Linked DNA regions of Phytohabitans houttuyneae. The protein of the gene in region 1 interacts with the protein of each later gene in a pairwise test. Links are inferred from orthologs where the notes say so. Each region holds a gene or a part of one and is shown on either strand. Other genes may lie near its edges.

Region 1 (7,587 bases):
GACCGCCGCCGCGCCCTCGACCTGCTCGAACGCGACCTCGACCAGATGACCGAGCAGGCCGACGGGTTCGCCGGCACGTTCAAGGTGCAGGCGGCCGGGCCCTTCACGCTCGCCGCCAACATCGACCTCGCGCTCGGCGGCCGCATCCTGCGCGACCACGGTGCGGTGCGCGACCTGAGCGAGTCGCTCGCCGAGGGGCTGCGCACGCACGTGGCCGACGTACGCCGCCGGCTGCCCGCCGCCACCATCCTGCTCCAGCTCGACGAGCCGTCCCTGCCCGCGGCGCTGGGCGGGCGGATCGCGACGGAGAGCGGGCTGTACACCTACCGCTCGATCGAGTCCACCACCGCCGGCTCGCTGCTGCGCACGGTCGTGGAGGCGGCCGCCGCGCCGGTGGTGCTGCACTGCTGCGCGCCCGACGTACCTCTCGACGTGGTCCGCGCGAGCGGCGCGGCCGCGGTGGCGCTCGACATGTCGCTCGTGGACAAGCTCGACCCGCTGGGCGAGGCGATCGACGCCGGGCTCGGCCTCTTCGCCGGCTCCGGCCAGGCCACCTCCGCCGCGGTCGCCGACCAGGTGCGCGGCGTGTGGCGGCAGCTGGGCTTCCCCGATCAGCGCCTGCCCGACCAGGTCGTGGTGACGCCGGCCTGCGGCCTCGCCGGCACGCCGGCCGCCGACGCGCGGCGCGCACTGACCGCCGTCCGCGAGGCGTCGCAGCGCCTCCAGGAGGTCTGAGCCGCAGGGCCGGGGATCCCGAAGACTTGGGCTACCGCGACGCCCGTCGTGGTCCGGACCGTTGCTCCCGCGGCCTCACCCTCCGCCGTTGCGCACGCAACCCCCGGCCGGCACGGCCCGCCGCTGAGTCGCGGCCCGCGGGCGGCCCATGGCTTGTCACGCCGCGCGGCCGTCGTCGGTCGGCCGCGGGGTCCAGACCGCGACGGACACCGCGGTAGCTCTGGCTAGGCCGGCACCTTCGGCAGGGCCGCTACCGCGGTGGCGACGTCGGCTTCGGAGAGCTCGTGGTCGACGAGGTCGCCGGCAAGGTAAGCGCCATATGCCGCCAAGTCCAGGTGGCCGTGGCCGCACAGCGCGGTCAGGATCACCTTCTCCTCGCCGGTCTCCTTGCAGCGCAGCGCCTCCTCGATGCAGGCGGCCAGCGCGTGGGTCGGCTCGGGTGCCGGCACGATGCCCTCGGTGCGCGCGAACCGCACACCCGCCTCGAAACACTCGCGCTGGGTCTTCGAGATCGCCTCGATCAGGCCAAGCTCGTACACGTGCGAGATGAGCGGTGACATGCCGTGGTAACGCAGGCCGCCGGCGTGGATCGGGTCGGGGATGAAGTCGTGGCCCAGCGTGTGCATCTTCATCAGCGGGGTCATGCCGGCGGTGTCGCCGAAGTCGTACGCGTACACGCCCTTGGTCAGCGACGGGCAGCTGGCCGGCTCGACCGCGCGGATCGTCACGTCCATGCGGCCGGCCAGCTTCTCGCGCAGGAAGGGGAACGCGAGGCCGCCGAAGTTCGAGCCGCCGCCGGTGCAGCCGACGATCACGTCGGGCGTGAGCCCCACCTTGGCGAACTGGGCTATCGCCTCCTCACCGATCACCGTCTGGTGCAGCAGAACGTGGTTGAGCACGCTGCCCAGCGCGTAGTTGGTGTCGTCGTTCTGCGCGGCCACCTCGACCGCCTCGGAGATGGCGATGCCGAGCGAGCCGGGGGAGTCGGGGTGCTTGGCGAGGATCGCGCGGCCGGCGGCGGTCAGGTCCGAAGGGGACGGATGGATGACGCCGCCGAACGTCTCGATCATGATCTTGCGGTACGGCTTCTGGTCGTACGAGGCGCGCACCTGCCACACCTCGCAGTCCAGCCCGTACTGCGAGCAGGCGAACGCGAGCGCGGTGCCCCACTGCCCGGCGCCGGTCTCCGTGGTGAGGCGGCGGATGCCGGCGGCCGCGTTGTAGTACGCCTGCGGCACCGCGGTGTTGGGCTTGTGCGAGCCGGCCGGCGACACGCCCTCGTACTTGTAGAAGATCTTGGCGGGAGTGCCGAGCGCCTTCTCCAGCCGGTGCGCGCGGAAGAGGGGCGAGGGCCGCCACAGCTTGTAGACATCCAGCACCTAGTCGGGGATGTCCACGTACCGGTCGGTGGCCACCTCCTGAAGGATCAGGTCCATCGGGAAGAGCGGCGCGAGGTCGTCCGGACCGACCGGCTGGAGCGTGCCGGGGTGCAGCACCGGCGGCGGAGGGCTCGGCAGGTCGGCGAGCACGTTGTACCAGCGACGAGGCATCTCCGACTCGTCCAGCAAGATCTTGGTCGGCTCACTCATGGTCAGCACGTTAGTCGTACCCACCGGTGTCATACCAAGCGGTTACGGTGCAGAGGTGTCTGAGGAAGTCATCCAGCAGCAGGTCACCCCGGAGCAGGTCGCGGCGGCGGGCAAAGAGCCACCCGTCGATGTCCGCGAGCGCCACGCCGCGCTCGCCGCCGAGCTTTCCGACCATCAGTACCGGTACTACGTGCTCGACGCGCCGACCATCTCCGACGCCGAGTTCGACCGGCTGCTGCGCGAGCTGGAGGCGATCGAGGAGGAGTTTCCCGCCCTCCGCACGCCCGACTCGCCGACCCAGCGGGTGGGTGGCACGTTCTCCACGCAGTTCACGCCGGTCGAGCACGCCGAGCGGATGATGTCGCTGGACAACGCGTTCGACGACGAGGAGCTCTCCGCTTGGGCCGAGCGGGTCGAGCGGGACGCCGGCGGGCCGGTGACCTACGTGTGCGAGCTCAAGGTCGACGGCCTCGCGATCAACTTGACGTACGAGAAGGGTCGCCTCGTCCGCGCCGCCACGCGCGGTGACGGGCGCACCGGCGAAGACGTGACGCCCAACGTGCGCACCATCCGTGACGTGCCCGAGCAGCTCGCCGGCGACGACGTGCCCGACCTGCTCGAGGTGCGCGGCGAGGTCTACTTCCCGGTCTCCGCGTTCGGCGACCTCAACGCGGGGCTCGTCGAGCAGGGCAAGCCGCCGTTCGCCAACCCGCGCAACGCGGCGGCCGGCAGCCTGCGGCAGAAGGACCCCCGGGTCACCGCCTCCCGCGGCCTGCGCATGGTCGTGCACGGCATCGGCGCGCGACGCGGCTTCCAGCCCACCGCGCAGAGCACGGCGTACGAGGTGATGAAGGGCTGGGGCCTGCCGGTCAGCGAGCGGTGGCAGGTCAAGCCCGACATGGCTGGGGTGCGCGAGTTCATCGACTACTACCGCGAGCACCGCCACGACGTCGAGCACGAGATCGACGGCGTGGTCGTCAAGGTCGACGCGGTGAGCATCCAGGGCCGGCTCGGCTCGACAAGCCGCGCGCCGCGCTGGGCGATCGCGTTCAAGTACCCGCCGGAGGAGGTCAACACCAAGCTCCTCGACATCCGCGTCAACGTGGGGCGCACCGGCCGGGTCACGCCGTTCGCGGTGCTGGAGCCGGTGCGGGTGGCCGGCTCGACGGTCGCGCTGGCCACCCTCCACAATGCTCGCGAGGTCGAGCGCAAGGGCGTGCTGATCGGAGACACCGTGGTCATCCGCAAGGCGGGCGACGTGATCCCCGAGGTGCTGGGCCCGGTGATGGAGCTGCGACCCGACGACGCACGCGCTTTCGAGATGCCGGAGCGGTGCCCGGAGTGCGGCTCGCCACTGGCGCCGGCCAAAGAGGGCGACATCGACATCCGCTGCCCCAACAACCGCTCGTGCCCGGCGCAGCTGCGCGAGCGGGTCTTCCACCTGGCTGGGCGGGGCGCGCTCGACATCGAGGTGCTGGGCTACAAGGCGGCGGTGGCGCTGCTGGAGTCCGGCATCATCCACGACGAGGGCGACCTGTTCGGGCTGACGGCCGACGACCTGGGGCGCGCCGAGTTCTTCGTCAACAAGGACGGCTCACTCGGCAGCAACGCGGTCAAGCTGCTGGAAAATCTCCAGGAGGCCAAGGAGCGTCCGCTGTGGCGGGTGCTCGTCGCGCTCTCCATCCGGCACGTCGGCCCGACCGCCGCGCAGGCGCTGGCCCGGCACTTCCGCTCGATGGACGCGATCGAAAAGGCGTCGCTGGAGGAGCTCTCCGGTGTGGAGGGTGTCGGGCCGACGATCGTCGAGAGCCTGCGCGAGTGGTTCACCGTCGACTGGCACCGCGAGGTGGTCGACAAGTGGCGGCGGGCCGGCGTGCGCATGGTGGAGGAGCAGGTTGACGAGGGCCCGCGGCCGCTGGAGGGGATCACGATCGTGGTGACCGGCACGCTGTCGACGTACTCGCGCGACCAGGCCACCGAAGAGATCGGTGCGCGGGGTGGCAAAGTGAGCGGGTCCGTATCGAAGAAGACCGGTTTTGTCGTCGTGGGCGAAAATCCAGGATCAAAGTACGACAAGGCGGTATCGCTCAAGGTTCCCGTGCTCGACGAGGCGGGTTTCGACGTGTTGCTGGAGCGCGGTCCCGATGCTGCGCGAGAGGTGGCGCAGACCATCGATGAATAACGTCGCGTGCCACTCGCGTATCTCAAGTTAGTCACGACTGTTGGCGAATACTCCCTGCCTGGCGCGCTCCCACACCTAAGGTGGTGAACGGCTCATGCAGTGGCGCGAGGCGGGGGAGGATATGCATGGAGGCCGCAGCGTCGCGGAACTCCGTTCCCCCTGAGCGGGCTCGCCCATTCTTCGCTTTCGCATTGGCGGTCATCACGGTGGCCGCCCTTGTGTGTGCGGTTCCGCTGGCCCGCCTGCCGGGGCAGGTGGACGACCTTCCGGCCGCGTTCTGGGTGATGGCCGGTCTCGCGGTGCTTGTCGACGCGCGGCCGTTCACCCCGCCGGGGCGGCGGCAGAGCTCAGCGGTCTTCCCGTCCACGTGTTTCACGTTCGCGATCATGTTGGGCTGGGGTCTCGCACCGGCCGTGGCCGTGCAGGCCGCGGCGGTCGTGGTCTCCTCGTGGCGCATGCGTCACGTGTGGTGGCGCGCCGCCTTCAACATCGCCCAGTACGCGCTGGCCCTCTCCGCCGCCTACGCCGTGAGCCGCCTCGCCGACCTCGACCGCATCCGCTGGGGTGACGTCGTCGTCTTCGCGGCGGCGGCCGCGGCCTGGTTCGTGGTCAAGTACAGCTCGGTCACCATCGCGGTGCGCCTGCTCTTCGGCGGCCGGTGGTGGGCGATGTTCCGCCAGGGCCTGCCCTTCGAGCTGCTCTCGATCGGCGCGTTACTGCTGCTCAGCCCGGTGCTGCTGGCCGCGGCCGAGACGAGCGCGGCGCTGATCCCGCTCGTGGTCGTCCCGCTGTACGCCGTCTACCGGATGGCCCGCCTCTCCGCCGAGCAGGAGCAGCTGTCCCGCGTCGACCCGCTCACCGGCCTCGCCAACCGCAAGGGCCTGCTCGGCGAGGTGGGTGACCAGCTGCCCACGCACGCCGCGCGGGACGCCAAGGGCGCGGACGACCGGCACCTGGCGCTGCTGGTGCTCGACCTCGACCGGTTCAAGCACGTCAACGACGCGCTCGGTCACGCGGTCGGTGACCGGCTGCTGATCGAGGTGGGCAGCCGCCTCACCGACGCGGTACGCCCCGGTGACGTGGTCGCCCGCCTCGGCGGCGACGAGTTCGCGATCCTTGCGCCGTGCCTGGCCGGCATCGATGAAGCCCGCGACCTCGCCGCGCGCGTGGTGGCGGCGCTCGGCGAGCCGGTCGAGCTGGACGGGCTGCCGCTCGACGTGTCCGGCTCGATGGGCGTCGCGCTGTACCCCGAGCACGGCGAAGACTTCGCGACGCTGCTGCGGCACGCGGACGTGGCCATGTACGACGCCAAGCACCGCGGCGACACCATCGCCGTCTACGCGCCCGAGTCCGACCACAACTCGCCGGAGCGGCTGAGCCTGCTGGCAGACCTGCGCCGCGCACTGGACGACGGCTCCGTGGCCGGCAGCCGCCAGATCACCATGTACTACCAGCCGCAGATCGCGATCGAGACCGGCGAGGTGGTGGGGGTCGAGGCGCTGCTGCGGTGGAAGCACCCGCGGCACGGCATGGTCGACCCGGAGGAGCTGATCCGCGTGGCCGAGCAGAGCGCCGTGATGCGCCTGCTCACCCGCCGGGTCGTCGACGACGTGGTCGAGCAGGTGGCCAAGTGGAGCGCCGCCGGCCTCAAGCTGCGCGCCGCGCTCAACGTCTCCGTACGCGACCTGCACGACGGCGAGATCGCCGACCAGATCGCCGACCGCCTCGGCCGCTACGCCCTCCCCGCCGACCGCCTCCAGCTGGAGATCACCGAGGGCGCGCTGATGGCCGACCCCCGCCGCGTCCTGGCCACCATCGCCCGCCTGGACAAGATCGGCGTGGCCATCGCCCTGGACGACTTCGGCACCGGCTACTCCTCCATGCAGCACCTGCGCCGCCTGCCACTCGCCGAGGTCAAGGTCGACCGCTCGTTCGTCCTGGGCATGGCCACCGACGCCGACGACGCCGCGATCGTCCGCTCGGTGATCGAGCTGGCCGGCGCGCTCGGCCTCCGCGTGGTCGCCGAGGGCGTCGAGGACGAACGCACCTGGCGCCTCCTCCACGCCGCCGGCTGCCACGTGGCGCAGGGCTGGTTCTACGCCCGCCCGATGCCCGCGGACGAGCTGGTGAGGTGGCTTTCCCGCTACCGCGCCGTCAACCCCAACGGCCCGCTCGACGGCGCAGCCTGACCCCGAGTCCTTTTCTTGATTTGAGCTACCGCGATGTCCGCGGTGGTCCGGACCGTTGCTCCCGCGGCCTCACCCTCCGCCGTTGGTCGCGGTCAGCCCCTTTGCCCGCGGCGCCGGCCGCACGCTCGGTGCGGCCACTCCGCCCGGCGCGCTGCCGGGACGCTAGCTAGCTGGGGTCGCTTGCGTGCCGCTGTTGGTCGCGGTCAGGTCGGCACGGCTGTCGCTCGGTGCGCCCGCTCCATCCGGCGCGTCGCCGGGACGCACGGTGGGGTTGCTCGCGCCCGCTGTTGGTCGCGGTCAGCCCTTTGCCCTTGGCGGTCGGCACCGGCTGCTGGTGGGTGCGGCCGCTCCGTCCGGCGCACGGCCGGGATGCTTGCTGGGTTGCTCGCGTGCCGCTGTTGGTCGCGGTCAGCCCTTTGTCGGTCGTGGCGCACGCCGTCTGCTGCTTGGCGCGGCGTCTCCCAGACCGGTCGCGCCCCGGTGGTGGTCGCGGTTAGCCGTCCTGCCGCCGGTGGGAGCGCTCGTGCTTCTGCAGATCTTTCGAGGCGGGTGCGCGAGTCCGCCCGCAGTTCGGCACCGTCGTCGCGGTCCGTGACTGTCGATCAGGTGTAGGCGGTGTGCGCTTCGAGATCTTGGTGAGTTGGCGCGTTATTTCGACGCTAACTTACCAAGATCTGCCGGAGGGGCACCTGGGCGATCGCGGAGGGTGAGGCGACACCGCGGGCACAGCGGCAGCTCACATCCAACTGGGGGTCGGACTTGGAAAGGCTCACCCTGACCGCAAAAGGACTCCCAGCGGGAGGGGGCATCCCACCGGCCATCGATCCACGGGTCGACGCTGGGGACATCGGCGTTGTGGAGCCGCCGGGACGCGCGCTGCGGTTGCTCGCGC
Region 2 (8,006 bases), 810 kb from region 1 along the record:
GACGAAGGGGAGGGGGTGGACGCTGTCGGTGTAAACGGCGACGGGCACCGAGTAGATCGCCAGCATCGGCAGGCCGGCCAGCGCGGGCCGGCGCAGGCCGACGGTGAGCAGGTCGACGATGATCGCCACCGAGCCGACGCCCAGCACCGTGATGAACTGCAGGCCGACCCGGTCCGGCACGGGCACGCCGTAGGAGCGCATGTCGTCGACGGCGAAGTTCATCAGCTGGCCGAAGTGGGTGAACGTCCCGGGCATGGGGATGATCGCCAGCAGCTCCTCGCCGCTGGAGAACATCAGGGTCAGGACCAGGGTCAGCGTGACGATCATGCCGAGCAGCTGCGCCCACAGCGGCGCGCGCAGCGAACGGGCCAGCGTGGCCGCGCCGGCGATGAGCGCCACCGCCACGGCGCACTGGACCAGCCAGGTCCACCGCTCGAAGATCGTCGACAGTGGAGCGGCCGCGAGCAGTGTTGCCGCCGCCGCGACGAACCCCAGGTGCCGATCACGCACAGCTACCCAACCCTCCCGGGCCCGAAAGCCCGATATCTGCCAGCTGCCTCGTCACTGCGTTCCCCGGACCGGCCCTCGCCGGCCCTCGGCCGGGCCGATGCCCACCGTCTCGGCCATCGTCGCCCGCCACGCGAAGCCCTGCGACCCGCGGGCGGCCTGCGGCCAGAGCGCGGGCAGCTTGGCGCCGTGGGACACGCCCACCACACGCCAGCCGCTGCGCATCAGGCCGAGTGCGGCCGCGCCGTGCGCCCGGCCCGCCTCGATCCGGCTCTCCGGCGGGAGGTTGAGCCAGGTCGACGAGTCGATGAGGAACGCCACGCAGGTCGCGTTGTTGCCCCGCAGCCCGGCCAGCAGCTCGGACTCGGCGCTGGTCAGCGCTCCGAGCAGCGCGATCACCAGGCCGCCGTCGGAGCGCTTGCGCACCGCCTCGACGAGCTGGCCGACGTCGCCGCGCTTGTCCAGCCGCACGTCGGCGAGGTGGTCGAGCAGGATGCCCTCGCCACCCTCGGCCGCCTCGGCGTCGATGCCCGTGTCGGTGACCAGGCGCAGCTTGTACCCCGCCTGCCGCAGGTGCACCGCGATGCTGGCCGCCGCCGACACCGCCCACTCGAAGCTGGCCGTCGGGCCTTCGCCGCGGTGCGCGAACTGCCGGGTGTCGAGCACGACCGTGGCCCGGCTCTCCCAGGGCTGCTCCTCGCGGCGCACCATGAGCTCGCCGGTCCGGGCGGTCGACTTCCAGTGCACGCGCCGCAGGTCGTCGCCGCGCCGGTACTCCCGGGTCGCCGCGTCGTCCTCGCCGTGCACGGCCACCGAGCGGGCCCGGCTGTCGCCCGCCCCCGCGTACTCACCGGCGAGGCGGACGTTGGGCAGCGGATGCACCTGCGGGATCACGGTGAGCCGGTCGACGCTCGGGAACGAGCGGGTCAGCTCGCACAGCCCGAACGGGTCCGTCAGCCGCACCACGAGCGGGCCGACCTCGTACTTGCCGCGCACGTCCGCCCGCACCGTGTACGCCACCGAGCTGGCCTGGCGGGCGCCGAGCCGCTCGAGGACGACCCGTGGCCGGCTGCCCAGCGCGTACGGCAGGCGGTCTTCCAGCAGCAGCGTGCCGGTGGGCAGGCGGGACATGTTCTGCAGGCGCAGCACCACGCGGGCGCTGGCACCGACCGGCGCGCGGTGCGGCTCCAGCGAGCGGCTGCAGGCGAGCCGGTACCGGCTGCGTCCCACGTACGCCGCGGCCAGCAGCGGCAGGATCGCCAGCAGGATCGCGACCCGCAGCAGGTCCTTTTCGCCCAGGATGACCGCGGACACGGCCGCCGCCGCGGCCGCCGCGAGGAACGAACGGCCGCGCGTGGTCAGCCCGCGCAGCGCTTCGCGCACTGTCAGCCCCTCCGGGGGTCGTACTGGGCGCGCCCGTCACCCGCCGGCGGCCGCGTGTCGTACGGCGAGCGCTGGCGCTCGTGGGGGAGCGGGAGGCGGTGCACGATGTCCGCGATGATCGCGTCGGTCGTGCGGCGGGCCAGCTGCGCGTCCGCGGTGGGGATGATGCGGTGCGCCATCACCGGCACGGCAAGCGTCTGCAGGTCGTCGGGGAGCACGTAGTCGCGCCCTTCGAGCGCGGCGACCGCGCGGGCGGTGCGCAGCAGCTGGAGGGTGGACCGGGGGGATGCGCCCAGCCGCAGGTCGGGCGCCTCGCGGGTCGCGGTCACGAGGTTGACCGCGTACTGCTTGACGGCGTCGGCCACGTGCACCTCACGCACGGTCGCGATGAGACGGCGCACGGTGGCGGCGTCCGAGACCGGCTTGAGCGCGACGATCGGGTCGCGGGTGCCGTGCACGTCGAGCATCGCGAGCTCGGCGCCCGGGTCGGGGTAGCCCATCGCGATCCGGGCGGTGAACCGGTCGCGCTGCGCCTCGGGAAGGGGGTAGGTGCCTTCCATCTCGATCGGGTTCTGCGTCGCGATCACCATGAACGGCGTCTGCAGCTCGTACGTCGTGCCGTCGACGGTGACCTGCCGCTCCTCCATGCTCTCCAGGAGCGCGGACTGTGTCTTCGGCGAGGCCCGGTTGATTTCGTCGCCCACCACGAGGTTGGCGAAGACGGCGCCCGGCTTGAACTCGAAGTCGTGGGTCTCCTGGTTGTAGACGCTCACGCCGGTCACGTCGCTGGGCAGCAGGTCGGGGGTGAACTGGATCCGCCGCACGGAACAGTCGATCGACCGGGCCATCGCCTTGGCGAGCTTCGTCTTGCCGACACCGGGGACATCCTCGATCAGGAGGTGGCCCTCGGCCAGGAGGACTGCCAATGCGAGGCGCACCGTAGCGGTCTTGCCCTCGATGACCTGCTCGATGTTGGCCACGATGGCGTCGCTGGCCGCGCGGAACTCCGCGCCGGACAGAGGGCTGCCAACCTGGTCCCAGGATGGTTGTGTCACGGGCCTCCTCCTCGTTTACCACGGCTTCCCTTATAGATACGCAAGGGTCCCCGGATGGTTCGCGGGAATGCTGGCCGGGATGTGACGGACCACCCGCATGTGCACAGGCTAGCCCTGTCGGTGGAATTCGCCGAGTCGGTCATGACGGCCGCGTAGTACACTGCCGTCATGGCCAGGGCCTACCTGCTTCTTACCTAGCCGCGCCCTCGACGCCCCCGTCGACAGCGCGGCAGCCCCTCCTGTGTGAGGGGCATTTTTATGTCCCCTGGCAGGCCCAGCTGCGCCCCGATCGCGGGCTGTGCCGCCGCCCTGACGAGAATGGCCCTGGAGGTAGAAAAATGAGCGAAGAGGCCGCGGACATTCCGCCCTTCCGATACACGGCGGCGCTGGCCGGTGAGATAGAGGTGCGCTGGCAGGACTTCTGGGAGGCGCACGGCACCTTCGACGCGCCCAACCCGACCGGCGACCTGGCCGACCCCGGGCACCCCCGCGCCGGCGCCCCGAAGCTGCACGTGCAGGACATGTTCCCGTACCCGTCCGGCGCCGGCCTGCACGTCGGCCACCCGCTGGGATATATAGGTACCGACTCGTACACACGGTACAAGCGGATGGCCGGGTACAACGTGCTGCACCCGATGGGGTTCGACGCGTTCGGCCTGCCCGCCGAGCAGTACGCGGTGCAGACCGGCACCCACCCGCGGATCACCACCGAGGCCAACGTCGAGCGGTACCGCGGCCAGCTGCGCCGCCTGGGCCTGGGCTACGACAGCCGGCGGTGGGTGGCGACGACCGACGTCGAGTACTACCGGTGGACGCAGTGGATCTTCCTGCAGATCTTCAACTCGTGGTACGACGCCGACCAGCGCAAGGCCCGCCCGATCGAGGAGCTGATCTCGGCGTACGAGGCCGGCGAGCGCGTCACGCCGGACGGCCGCCCGTGGAGTGAGCTGTCCGCGGTCGAGCGCCGCCGGATCGTCGACGACCACCGCCTGGCGTACGTGTCGGAGGCGCCGGTCAACTGGTGCCCCGGCCTGGGCACCGTGCTGGCCAACGAGGAGGTCACGCCGGACGGGCGCAGCGAGCGCGGCAACTACCCGGTCTTCCAGCGCAGCCTGAAGCAGTGGATGATGCGGATCACCGCGTACGGCGACCGCCTGGTCGAGGACCTGGACACATTGGACTGGCCCGAGCCGGTCAAGCTGATGCAGCGCAACTGGATCGGCCGCTCGACCGGCGCGCACATCGCGTTCCCGACGGATGTGGCGCCGATCCGGGTCTTCACGACGCGGCCGGACACCGTGTTCGGCGCGACCTACATGGTGCTGGCGCCCGAGCACGAGCTGGTCGACCAGCTGGTCCCGGAGCAGTGGCCCGCTGGCACGCACGAGGTCTGGACCGGCGGGCACGCGACGCCGGCCGAGGCCGTGGCGGAGTACCGCCGCGCCGCCGCCGCGAAGACCGAGGCCGAGCGGACCGCGGAGAGCAAGGAGAAGACCGGCGTCTTCGTCGGGGCGTACGCGACGAACCCGGTCAACGAGGAGCGCATCCCGGTCTTCATCGCCGACTACGTGCTGGCCGGCTACGGGACGGGCGCCATCATGGCGGTGCCGGGGCAGGACGAGCGCGACTGGGAGTTCGCCGAGGTCTTCGAGCTGCCGATCGTCCGCACCGTCCAGCCGCCGGCCGACTTCGACGGCAAGGCGTACACCGGGGAAGGTCCCGCGATAAACAGTGCCTTCCTGGACGGGCTGGGCATCGCGGACGCCAAGGCGCGGATCATCGAGTGGCTGGAGACGCACCAGGTCGGCGCAGGCGCGGTGACGTACCGGCTGCGCGACTGGCTGTTCAGCCGCCAGCGCTACTGGGGTGAGCCGTTCCCGATCGTGTACGACGAGACCGGCCTGCCGGTCGCGCTGCCCGACGCGATGCTGCCGGTCGAGCTGCCCGAAGTGGACAACTTCTCGCCGCGCACCTTCGACCCTGACGACGCCGCCTCCACCCCGGAGACGCCGCTGTCCCGCGCGCAGGAGTGGGTCGAGGTCGAGCTGGACCTGGGTGACGGCCCGAAGCGGTACACGCGGGAGACCAACACGATGCCCCAGTGGGCCGGCTCCTGCTGGTACGAGCTGCGCTACCTGGACCCGCGCAACGACAAGGCGCTGGTCGACCCGGAGATCGAGCGGTACTGGCTGGGCCCGCAGTTCCCCGGCGACTGCGGCGGCGTCGACCTGTACATCGGCGGGATGGAGCACGCGGTGCTGCACCTGCTGTACGCCCGCTTCTGGCACAAGGTGCTGTTCGACCTGGGCCACGTCTCGTCGTTCGAGCCGTTCCGCCGGCTGTTCAACCAGGGCTACATCCAGGCGTACGCGTACCGCGACGCACGGGGTGTCGCCGTGCCGGCCGAAGAGGTCGAGGAGCGCGACGGCAAGTACTTCTACGAGGGCCTGGAGGTCTTCCGCGAGTACGGCAAGATGGGCAAGTCGCTGAAGAACGTCGTGACTCCGGACGAGATGTGCGAGGCGTACGGAGCCGACACGTTCCGGGTGTACGAGATGGCGATGGGCCCGCTGGACGTCTCCCGCCCGTGGGAGACGCGGGCGGTGGTCGGCTCGCAGCGCTTCCTGCAGCGGGTGTGGCGGCTGGTGGTCGACGAGAGCTCCGGCGCGACCCGGGTCGTCGACGAGCCGGCCGACGACAAGACGCGGCGGGTGCTGCACAAGGTGATCGACGGCGTGCGCAACGACATGGACGAGCTGCGCTTCAACACCGCGATCGCCAAGCTGATCGAGCTGACCAACGCGGTCACGCCGCTGCCGGCCACGCCGCGCGAGGTGGCCGAGCCGCTGGTGCTGATGCTGTCGCCGTTCGCCCCGCACATCGCCGAGGAGCTGTGGCAGAAGCTGGGCCACTCGGGCTCCCTGGCGTACGTCGAGTTTCCGGTCGCCGACCCGGCGCTGCTGGTGGCGGACTCGGTCACGTACCCGGTGCAGGTCAACGGCAAGGTCCGCGGGCGGGTCGAGATCTCCGCGAGCGCCGAGGAGGAGTCGGTGCGCGAGGCGGCGCTGGCCGCGGTCGGTGATCACCTGGGCGGCCGCGACCCGCGCAAGGTGATCGTGGTGCCCGGCCGCATGGTGAGCATCGTGGTCTAGGTCTCGCTTGATACCCCCAGGGGGTACGGGGTATCGTGACGGCATGGAGACGAAGACCTTTGCCGTCAGCGGTATGACCTGTGCCCACTGCGTCGGCTCGGTGAGCGCCGAGGTCGGGCAGATCCCCGGCGTCACCGACGTGTCGGTCGACCTCGCCAGCGGCGCGGTCACCGTGACCAGCGACCGCCCCGTCGACGACGCCGCCGTGCGCGCCGCGGTCGACGAGGCGGGCTACGAGCTGGTCGGCTAGTCCTTCCTGGTCCGCCCGCGCAGCGGGCGGACCAGGACTGGCTTACGCCGCGGGCACGGCCTCCGGCTCGGCCGGAGCCGTGGTCGCCGCGCCGACCGGCGGCACCTGTCGCAGCAGCACCAGCGACACCACGGCGACGCCCAGCACCAGCACCGCGCTGACCGCGGCCACCGTGTGCAGCCCACTGGTAAACCCGGCGCGTGCAGACGCCAGCACCGCCTCGCCGAGTGGCGCCGGCAGCTGGGGCACCGCGGCGGCCGCACCGGCGAGCGTGTCCCGGGCCGCGGCGGGTGCGCCCGGCGGCAGTGTGCCGGCCACGTCCGCGCGGTACACGGCGGCGGCGAGGCTGCCCATCGTCGCGATACCCAGCGCGAAGCCGAACTCGTTGCTCACCTGGGAGACCGACGCCGCCGAGCCGGCCTTCTCGGGCGGCGCGGCTCCGACCACGATGTTGGTACCGAGTGTGATCAGCGGCCCGGCACCGAGGTTGATCAGCGAGAACCCGGCGACCAGCCCGACCGCGGTGTCCGACTGCGTGATCACGAAGAGCCCGGTGGCGGCGACCACCATCCCGGCCGAGATCAGGTGTGCCGGGCGCACCCGCCGCGCGGCGAGCGGTGCCAGCTGCACGCTCACGATGCCGGCGAACGCGGCCGGTACCAGCGCGAGGCCGGCGCCCAGTGGCGTGAGCCCCTCGACGAGCTGCAGAAACTGGGTGAGCAGCACCATCGTGGCACCCGGCAGCATCGTGTTGATCAGCATGCAGGACAGCGCCGTGGCGAACGCGCGGTTGGCGAACAGCCGCAGGTCCAGGAGCGGGTCCGCCAGCCGCCGCTGCCGGCGCACGAAGAGCACGCCCATCGTCACGCCGAACGCGAGCGCGGCGACCGCCTCCAGCTCCCAGCCGTTGCGGGCCAGCTCCTTGAGGCCGTAGATGGCGGGCAGGATCGCGGCCAGCGAGAGGGCGACGCTGGCGAGGTCGAGGCGTCCGGCGTTCGGGTTGCGGTGCTCCGGGAGCAGGATCGGTCCGAGGATCAGCAGCAGCACCATCGCGGGGACGCCGAGCAGGAAGACCGAGCCCCACCAGAAGTGCTCCAGCATCACGCCGCCGACCAGCGGCCCGAGCGCGATGCCGCCCATCATGCAGACGACCCACGTGCCGATCGCGGTGGTGCGCTGGCGCGGGTCGCGGAACATGCTGCCGATCAGCCCGAGCATCGTCGGACCCAGCGAGGCACCCGCGATGCCGAGCAGCGCGCGGGCCACGATGAGCATCTCGGGGCTTGTCGAGTAGGCGGCGAGCACCGACGCGGCCACGAACCCGACCGCGCCGATCAGCATCAGCCGCCGCTTTCCGATGCGGTCGCCCAGCGTTCCCATCGTGATCATGAAGCCGGCCAGCAGGAAGCCGTACACGTCGAGGATCCACAGCTGCTCGTTGTTCGTCGGCGCGAGGTCAGCGCTGAGGTGGGGAGCGCGAGCAGCAGCACGAAGAGGTCGATCGCGACGAGCAGGCTCGGGAGCGCGAGCACCGCCAGGCCGATCCACTCCCGGGCGCCGGCCTTCGGGGGCGTCGTCTCGTTCATCGGAGATCCTTCGGGGTCGCGGCGCCTTCGTGGCGCCTCTCGACACGTGGTCGTTGCCGCCCCGCCGGTCTCG

Evidence for each region. Proteins that work in one complex are often made in the same cells at the same time.
Region 2: the proteins of ligA (region 1) and leuS interact in binary tests that used the Escherichia coli proteins (3 or more experiments, as listed by UniProt). The link is inferred for Phytohabitans houttuyneae from one-to-one orthologs.

The regions. Positions count from the first base shown.
Region 1 is NZ_BLPF01000001.1:2,649,820-2,657,406, reverse strand. Bases 1,971-4,942 are described here. They hold ligA (NAD-dependent DNA ligase LigA), read left to right. Parts: upstream 1,971-2,379; coding sequence 2,380-4,506; downstream 4,507-4,942. Other genes in these bases: Phou_RS11660 (putative bifunctional diguanylate cyclase/phosphodiesterase), read left to right, coding at 4,632-4,942; Phou_RS52505 (hypothetical protein), read right to left, coding at 2,115-2,324; Phou_RS11670 (TrpB-like pyridoxal phosphate-dependent enzyme), read right to left, coding at 1,971-2,114. Outside these bases: Phou_RS11675 (uroporphyrinogen decarboxylase/cobalamine-independent methonine synthase family protein), read left to right, coding at 1-735; more of Phou_RS11670, read right to left, coding at 960-1,970; more of Phou_RS11660, read left to right, coding at 4,943-6,695. UniProt on the Escherichia coli protein: DNA ligase that catalyzes the formation of phosphodiester linkages between 5'-phosphoryl and 3'-hydroxyl groups in double-stranded DNA using NAD as a coenzyme and as the energy source for the reaction.
Region 2 is NZ_BLPF01000001.1:1,842,993-1,850,998, reverse strand. What follows is about bases 2,907-6,297. They hold leuS (leucine--tRNA ligase), read left to right. Parts: upstream 2,907-3,283; coding sequence 3,284-6,097; downstream 6,098-6,297. Other genes in these bases: Phou_RS08365 (heavy-metal-associated domain-containing protein), read left to right, coding at 6,141-6,297; Phou_RS08375 (AAA family ATPase), read right to left, coding at 2,907-2,945. Also shown: Phou_RS08385 (transglutaminase TgpA family protein), read right to left, coding at 1-510; Phou_RS08380 (DUF58 domain-containing protein), read right to left, coding at 562-1,890; more of Phou_RS08375, read right to left, coding at 1,893-2,906; more of Phou_RS08365, read left to right, coding at 6,298-6,347.